Regions from separate parts of the Acuticoccus sediminis genome, predicted to be linked through region 2. Evidence: riboswitches for the same ligand, from Rfam matches in the RefSeq annotation. Region 2 holds a riboswitch; the other holds the start of a gene.
The links. Region 2 has a riboswitch for cobalamin ahead of DLJ53_RS06150 (energy-coupling factor ABC transporter permease). Riboswitches for the same ligand answer to the same signal wherever they lie in the genome.
Positions count from the first base shown of each region.

Region 1: linked by a shared signal. The riboswitch ahead of DLJ53_RS19340 (TonB-dependent receptor plug domain-containing protein) and the one ahead of DLJ53_RS06150 (energy-coupling factor ABC transporter permease) in region 2 are both predicted to bind cobalamin.

Region 1 covers NZ_QHHQ01000004.1:250,998-255,216, forward strand. Annotated here, with positions in the region: gene DLJ53_RS19335 (ABC transporter substrate-binding protein) at 1-449, opposite strand, end outside; gene DLJ53_RS19340 (TonB-dependent receptor plug domain-containing protein) at 449-2,380, opposite strand; cobalamin riboswitch at 2,502-2,699, opposite strand; gene DLJ53_RS19345 (DUF1775 domain-containing protein) at 2,801-3,871, opposite strand; gene DLJ53_RS19350 (DUF2946 family protein) at 3,942-4,219, opposite strand, start outside.
Region 2 covers NZ_QHHQ01000001.1:1,418,878-1,423,096, forward strand. Annotated here, with positions in the region: gene DLJ53_RS06140 (ABC transporter ATP-binding protein) at 1-486, shown strand, start outside; gene DLJ53_RS06145 (GNAT family N-acetyltransferase) at 611-1,162, shown strand; gene DLJ53_RS06150 (energy-coupling factor ABC transporter permease) at 1,267-1,947, opposite strand; cobalamin riboswitch at 2,000-2,228, opposite strand; gene DLJ53_RS06155 (BMP family ABC transporter substrate-binding protein) at 2,392-3,465, shown strand; gene DLJ53_RS35120 (DUF6492 family protein) at 3,650-4,219, shown strand, end outside.

The DNA.
Region 1 (4,219 bases), on a different contig from region 2:
ATCTCGCCGACCAGCGCCGCCCCGCGCTCCGGCACGCCGAGGCGGTCGGCGAGGTCGAGGATCGACCGGCGCGCCTCGTCGAGCGTCGCCGGCACGTCCATGACGAAGACGTCGACGCCGATGCGCTCCAGGAACGACACCGCCGCCTGCGCGGTGTAGCGCCCGGCGACGACGAGGTCCGGGTCGAAGGCGACCGCCTCCTCCGCGAGGCCGTGGTTGGCGGGGATCGCGGCCGCCTTCGCGGCGACAGTGGAAGCGGCGTGGTCCTTCCCGAACCATGTGACCGAGGCGACCTCGTCCGGCACCAGTCGCATCAGCAGCTCGTCGGCGCAAAGGTTCAGCGACACGATCCGGCGCCCGCCCTCCGCCGCGTCCACCGCCTCGTCGGACCGCGCCCCGTGGGGCAGCGCCAGGGCGCAGAGGACGGCGATGGCGAGCGGGCGGCGCATCAGAACGAGAGCCTCAGGCCGGCGACGGCGCTGAAGCCGGGGCTGCCGTAGCCGTATGCCTGCTCGTAGCGGGTGTTGAAGAGGTTCTCGACACGGCCATAGACCTGCGCGTTCTCGTTGATGTCCCACGACGCGGCCGCGTTGACGACGACATAGGGGTCGAGGTCGACGACCCGCGTCGAGTAATCGGCATTGTAGAACAGGTCCGTCTGCTCACCGGTGTAGAGAAGCTCGATGTTCACGTTCGCCCGCTCCTGCCAGAAGCGGTAGTTCGCGTCGAGGCTCGCCTGATGCATCGGCCGGCGCGTCAGGCGCACACCGCGCGCGTCCTCGCCGTCGGTGTAGGTGTAGCTCCCCCGGAGCGTGAGTCCCTCGACGGGCGTCGCGGCGACCGCGAGCTCCACGCCGTGGATCTCGGAGGTGCCGGCGACGTTCACCGACGTCTCGCCGCTCCCCTGGATGAGGTCGGTGATGCGCTGGTTGAAGTAGGTCGCCTGGACCATCAGCCGCTCGCGCCAGAGCCACTGGTCGATGCCGACGTCCCAGCCGGCCGCCTCCTCCGGCTTCAGGTCGGGGTTGCCGTGGTAGGTATCGGTGTAGCCGTAGAGCTCGAAGAGCGTCGGGTTCTTGACGCCGGTGCCGTAGCTCGCCCGCAGTTTCGTGCCGGTCTCGTCTATGTTGTAGGCGGCGGTGAGGCGGTAGGTGGTGGCGTCGTCGAACAGCTCGTTGACGTCGTGGCGCAGGCTCCCGGTCAGGAACAGCCGGTCCCAGACGCCGAGGCGGTACTGGCCTACCACGCTCGTCTCGCCGACGGACCGGTCGAACGTGGAGTAGCCGTCCACCTCCGCCGCGTCGATCTGGTGCTCCAGGCGGAACGTGAGATCGTGCGTGGCCGACGCGGCCGGCGTCTCGAGCGAGAGGTCCGACTGGTAGTCGAACTTGGTGCGGGTGCCGAGGTAGGAACTCGTGACGATGCCGCCGTCCAGATAGTCGTTGTCGAACCGGGAGCGGGCGACGCCCGCGGTGTGGCGCCAGCGTCCGTCCCAGAGGTCGAGCCGGGCCTGGGCGCGGCCGAAGAGCTGCAGGCCCTCCGAGCTTCCGTCCCCGTCCACCGGGCCGATCCCGCCGATGAAGTCGTCGCTCTCGGCGCTGTAGGAGGTGAGCCTGCCGACGGCGTCGAACCGCAGCGCCTCGATGGGCTGGAAGCCGATCTTGCCGAAGGCGGTGACGTTCTCGTAGCCGTCCTTCTCGTGGTTGCCTTTCCACTCGGCGGCGCTGGAGAAGCCCTCCGTGCGGAGCCCGCCGAACGAGGCGAAGTAGTCGAACTTGCCGACGCTGCCGCCGGCCGAGAGCCCGCCGGAGGCGGTTGCGCGCGTCCCCCCCTCGAAGAAGCCGGATGCCGTCGGGGTCCCGTCGGCGCGCCGGGTGACGATGTTGACGACGCCGCCGATGGCGTCCGACCCGTAGAGCGCGCTTTGCGGACCGCGCAGGACCTCGATGCGGGCGACGCCCTGCGTGAGGAGGTGCGCGAAATCGAACTCCGACCCGCCCGACGGATCGTTGACCTCGATGCCGTCGATCATGACGAGGGTCTGGTTGCTCTCCGCGCCGCGGATCCTGAGCTGCGTCTGGTTGCCGACGACGCCGGTGCGGTTGACGGTAACGCCCGGGACCGTGCGCAGGACGTCGGCGACGACGCGGACCTTGCGGTCCTCCAGCTCCGTCTCGTCGATGATGGTGACGGCGCTGCCGACGGCGCGCTCGGCGGTCGGGGTGAGGTTCGACGTCACGACGATCTCCTCGAGGGAGATCACGCCGGACGTTCCGTCCTGAGCATAAGCGGGGGCATGGGCCGGGATGGCGGCGAGCGCGGCGGCGCAGGCAAGCGGGAGAGCGAATCGGCTGGAACAACCGAAGACGGGTTGGCGCATCGGGACCTCGTGCGGCACGTACCAAAACGTCACCGCGATCGAAGGCCGTCCGGACCCCGCCGCCTGGCGAACGTCCGCACCGATCATCTCCCGTCGACACACCCCGTCCGACGATCCCGCGCGTGACCGCTATGCGACGGCAGGTCTCCTGGCTCGCGGGTCGTCCGTCTCGCGTCGCCTTCCCAGACCTGACCGGCCCAGTGGCATGTCGACGGAGACGTCACCGCTCACAGTTGCGGGGGCAGCCGCAGAGTCCGGCCAAAGCCATCACTGCGTTCCCTTTTGATCCTCGGAAGGAACCGTCGCGCGGAAGGTCACATACTTGATCCGGGGGCGCAACGATCTGAACGCGTTGCGCAACGGACGTGACACTTCGGCCACGTCCGCCATGGAGGACCGGGCGCCGCCCGGCCATTGCCGCTATTTGGCGGTGTGGTTCATCCCCTCATGATCCATTCCGCCGTGCTTCATTTCACCGTGCTTCATTTCACCGTGGTTCATGCCGCCGTGACCGCCGCCGGCCGGCTTGGTGGCGCCGATGGGTGCGACCTCCATCATGAGCTCCACGGGGCCGGCATGCTCGAACCGGAGCGTGATCGGCACCGTTTCGCCGGCCTTGGGCGCACCGGAGAGGCCCAGCATCATGAGGTGGTAGCCGCCCGGCGCCAGCGTCACGGTCTCGCCTGCCGGTATGACGAGGCCGCCTTCGACCTCCTGCATCGTCATCACCCCGTTGGTGACCGCCATCTCGTGCACCTCGACGGTCCTGGCGAAGCCGATGGTTCCGCCGAGGAGCGTGTCGTCGGTGTCGCCGGTGTTGGTCACGGTGAGGTAGCCGCCGGCGACCGACGCCCCCGGAGGCGGCTGGCGCATCCATACGGTCTCGATGTCGAGCGTCGCGGGCACGGCCGCCGCCTGCTCGCCGTGAGCATGACCCTGACCATGGCCGTGCGCGGGCGCGGGCGCGTCGGACGCCGCGATGGTGACCGTCGGCGCGGGGTGGTCGATGTCGTGCGCGTCCTCGCCCGGCGCGGCGACGTTGACCCAGGCGACCTGCCCGTCGGGGCACTCCTGCACGACCTTGAAGGGCAGCACGGTACCGGCCTCGAAGCCCGTGATGCGGCCGCGGAAGACGAACTCGTCGTAGTACTCGTCCGGCAGATCGCCGCCGCTCCACACCACTTCGGTGACGCCCGACGAGACGTCGCTGCCCCACAGATCGTAGGTTCTGGCGTAGTCGGACGTCTTCGTCGACAGCGTCCAGCCGGCCTTCGGCATCGGCTTCACGTCGATGAAGCCCTCCGGGATGCGGACGGAGACGGTGTTGGTGGGCTGGCCGTCGCAGCCGTGCGGAACACGCAGGACCGCCTTGTAGGTCGAGTTGGCCGGCGCTTCGCCGATCTCGAACGTGGCGTGGGAGAGCGCAGGCAGTGTCGTGGCGAGGAGCGCGGCGAGCGCCGTCGCCCCGCCCAGAATGCGGGTGTTGGACATGGTTTTCTCCTGAGGAAACGAGCAATTTGCCGGACGCCGCGGTGCGGTCCGGACGACGTGCAGTCGTGTCTCAGGAGATCGGTGGAGCCCGGATGCGGAAGGCATGCGGCGCGGCCGGTCCCGTGACCGCGGCGACGAGGCGTGACGGCTGCTGCGTGCCGGGAGCGGCGCGGACGGTCAGCGTCGGCACCGCCTCCGGCATCAAGGCGACGACGGCGGAGAAGCAGCAGCTCTGGAACCGGGGACCGGTGGTCTTGCCGCCGGCATCCGGCGTGACGGGGCCGGCGCCGTGACAGATCAGCCCCGGCGACAGCACCCCGACGCTGAAGGCCGGGATCCACACGTTCG
Region 2 (4,219 bases):
ATCTGCATCGCCCGGGCGATGGCCTCGAGCCCGACCTTCCTCGTCTGCGACGAGCCCACGTCGGCGCTCGACGTCTCGGTGCAGGCGCAGATCCTCAACCTGATGCGCGACCTCCAGGACGCGGAGGATCTCACCTACCTCTTCATCAGCCACGACCTCGCGGTCGTGCGGCATATGGCGACGCGAATCGGCGTCCTCTACCTCGGCAGGCTGGCCGAGGTGGCGCCGGCCAAGGGCCTCTTCGAGACGCCGCGCCACCCTTATACGCAGATGCTCCTCGGCGCGGTGCCGGACCTCGACATGTCGGGCCGCGAGAGGGTCCCGGTCGTGGGCGAGATCGCCAACCCGATCAGCCCGCCGCCCGGCTGCGCCTTCCACCCGCGCTGCCCGCTCGCCAACGAGCGCTGCCGTGTCGAGCGGCCGGAGCTGCTGGCGGCGGGGCCGGGCATGGCCGCCTGCCACGCGGTGGAGGAGGGGCGCGCCTGACCGCGCGCGTCCGCCGGCATGACCGCGCGACCGGTTGTTTGGCCGGCGCGCCCGTGTTAGGCGCCTCGGCCATGACCGAGAGCCCCATTCGCTGACGGGCCGGCCGTTGCCAGAGCCACCGACCATGCACGGGCGTCCGCCTCCTCCCGACCTCGTCATCCGCCCCGAAACCGAAAACGACGACGACGCCGTCGAGGCGATCTACCGCGTCGCGTTCGGCCCGGGCCGCTATTCGCGAACCGCCTACCGGCTGCGCGAGGGGATCGCGCACGACCCGCGCGTCTCCTTCGTGGCCGACCGCAGCGGGCTGGTCATCGGGGCGATCCGCCAGACGGCGGTGATGGTGGGGGGACGGCCGGCCTACCTTCTCGGCCCGCTGGCGGTCGCCGAGACGGCGGCCAAGCAGGGCATCGGCCGGACGCTGCTCACCCGCTCCATCGAGGCCGCCGCGGCAACGATGGCCGATGCACTGGTTCTCGTCGGCGACCCGGCGTTCTACGCGCCGTCCGGCTTCGAGCAGGTGTGGGACGAGATCGTCATGCCGGGCCCGGTCGAGCGGCACCGGCTGATGCAGCGGCCGATGCGCGGGCGCGTGCACGGCAGGCTCCTGGCCGATCCATGGCCGGAGGTGGCGCCGGAGCCGCTCGCCCCGCGGGAGGCGCCGGCGGCGACCTGAGCGAGGAGGGGGGCCGTGGGTGGGCCCGTCCTCGCTTCGACACGGGGCCGAAGAAGAAGGGCCGGACGAAGAAAGGCGGGTGCCGGAGCACCCGCCGGGCGGCCTCAGGCCGGGCTGTAGACGCGGCGGTTGACCAGCGCGGTACCGCCGAGGAGGCTGGCGCCGGTCTTTGCGGCGGCGAGCACCGCGAGGTCGGCCAGCGGCTCGATCAGCACCACCAGCATGTATGCGCCGCCGAAGCTCGCGACATTGGCGAGGTTCTCGGCGCCGAAGCCCTGGCCGTAGAACGCCCAGAAGGCGACCCAGGCGACGATGCCGCCCTGGTAGGCCGTCGACAGCGCCAGCGCCTGAGCGTAGCTCACCTCGACGTAAGGGGTCTTCGCCGGGATGATCCGCTTGGCGAGCAGGCTGACCGCGCCGAGCGGCACGATGAGCGTCGTGACGTTGATGAAGTACTGCGGCAGGTCGTACGGGGCGAAGAAGAGGCCCTGGATGAGGAGGCCGCCGGCGAGGCCGATGGCCGCCGGACCGGCGCCGAAGATCAGGAAGATCGTCGAGCCGAGGATGAGGTGCACCTCGGAGACGCCGACCGGATAGTGCGGCAGCACCTCGAAGAAGACGAAGACCGCGATGGTCGCGAGGACGGATCGCGTGAGGAAGGCGACCGGGCCGTCCTGGCGGATCGTGTCGAGCGCGAGCTTCGCGCCGATGACGGCCGAAGCCGCCGCTGTTCCGACGGCAAGCGCCATCTTGGCGCCGTAGACGACGCCGGGTTCGATATGCATGGTTCCACCTTTCTGCACCCACCGTGCAAACGGGGTTCGAGGACGCGGGCGGGAGCCCGCACGGCCGATGGCAGGTGTCCTGGCTTGCGGGTCGCTGCTCGATCCCACCTTCCCAGCCGCGCCCTTCGGGGTGCCGCCAGTGGTGTCACGGGATGTCGCTCGCCGCTCACAGTTGCGGGGGCAGCCACGGATTCGGTCCCTGTTGGGTACGCCACACCGTGTTCCCTTTTCACCCGCCCCATGCGTCTGCCGGAGCGGGAGCCATCGCGGGACAAAATCCCGCAGGCGGGTCCAGGATGCAAGCCTTAGTTCCCGGGACGGTGATCACGGCCGCGCTGTCGGTGGACACGGCGCGACGAAGCTAACGATAACGCATAGGCTGCTCTTTCCATTTTGCGTCGGCGGACGGTAACGTCGCGTGACATCACAACAGACGAGCCCGACATGACGCGTTTTGCGCCACTCCTCGCTTTGACCGCCGCCGCCGCTCTGATGACCGGCCCCGCCAGCGCTCAGGACCCGACGAAGGCCTGCTTCGTCTACGTCGGCTCGATCGGTGACTTCGGCTGGACCTACCAGCACGACCAGGGCCGCCTCGCCGTCGAGGCCGCGTACGGCGACAAGGTCGAGACCGCGTATCTGGAGAACGTCGCCGAGGGGGCGGACGCGGAGCGGGCGATCGAGCGTCTGGCACGGTCGGGCTGCGACATCGTCTTCACGACGTCGTTCGGCTTCATGGACGCCACCAACCGCGTCGCCCGCCGCTTCCCGGACATCAAGTTCGAGCACGCGACCGGCTACAAGCGCGAGTATCCGAACGTCTCGACATACAATTCGAAGTTCTACGAGGGCCGCTACGTGATCGGCCAGATCGCGGCGCAGGTGTCGAAGACCGGCACCGCCGGCTACATCGCCTCCTTCCCGATCCCCGAGGTCGTGCGCGGCATCAACGCCTTCCTCCTCGGCGCGCAGTCCGTGGACCCGGACTTCAAGCTGAAGGTCATCTGGGTGAACACCTGGTTCGACCCGCCGCGGGAGGCGGACGCGGCGCGCGCGCTGATCGACCAGGGGGTCGACATCATCACCCAGCACACCGATTCGACCGCGCCGATGCAGGTTGCGGCCGAGCGCGGCGTGCATGCCTTCGGCCAGGCCTCCGACCAGATCGAGTTCGGCCCCGAGACGCAGCTCACCGCGATCGTCGACGACTGGGCGCCCTACTACATCGAGGAGGTGGGCGCGGTGATGAACGGCACCTGGAAGCAGCAGGACACCTGGCACGGCCTCGCCGAGGGCAACGTCTCCATGGCGCCCTACACCAACATGCCGCCCGAGGTCGCCGCGAAGGCCGAAGAGACGGCGAACGCGATCGCCTCCGGCGCGCTCGAGCCGTTCACCGGCCCGATCAACAAGCAGGACGGCTCGGTGTGGCTGGCGGAGGGGCAGGAGGCGAGCGACGGCGAACTCCTCGGCCTCAACTTCTACATCGAAGGCGTCGACGGGCAGCTACCGCAGTAATCGCCCGGACGACCACGGGTCAGGACGATCGTCCTGACCCGCGCAGCGCCTGTGGCCAAACGGCCGCCGGCGCTTGCCGTGCGTTTCAGACGAGACATACTTTGGCATCGCCGCCCTCGACATCGCCGGGGGCGGATGGCCCGGGCGACCGTGCCGCGCGCCGGAGGGAGGAGAGTCGGGCACCATGCGCCTCGCGCTGATCACGCCGAGCTTCAGCCGAGACCACCCGCTGTGCGTCGACCTCTGCCGCTCGATCGACACCTACCTCGCCGACGACATCGAGCACGTCCTCATCGTCCCGGAGGCGGACAAGGCCCTGTTCGCCCCGCTCGCCGGCCCTCGCCGGCGCATCATGACGGACGAGGAGGTGCTGCCGACGACGCTCTGGAAGCTGCCGCTCCCGACCCGGATCGGCATCCCCGGCGTCTGGCACAAGCGCATCCGCACGCTCTACCTGACGCCGAAGCTCAGGGTGACGCGCGGCTGGCTGGTCCAGCAGGTGGTCAAGATGTCGGCGCACCGGGTGTCGGACGCGGAGGGCTTCGTCTTCGTCGACTCCGACATCGCCTTCGTGCGCCCCTTCGGCACGGACACGTTCGTCCGGGACGGCAAGCTGCGCTTCCTGTACGAGCCGGACTGCATCTACCAGTGGGTGGACCAGTACACGCGGTGGCAGGACGTCGCCTGCGATCTCCTCGGCATCGACCGCTTCCCGTTCGCCAACGACAACTACATCGGTGCCGGGATCTGCTGG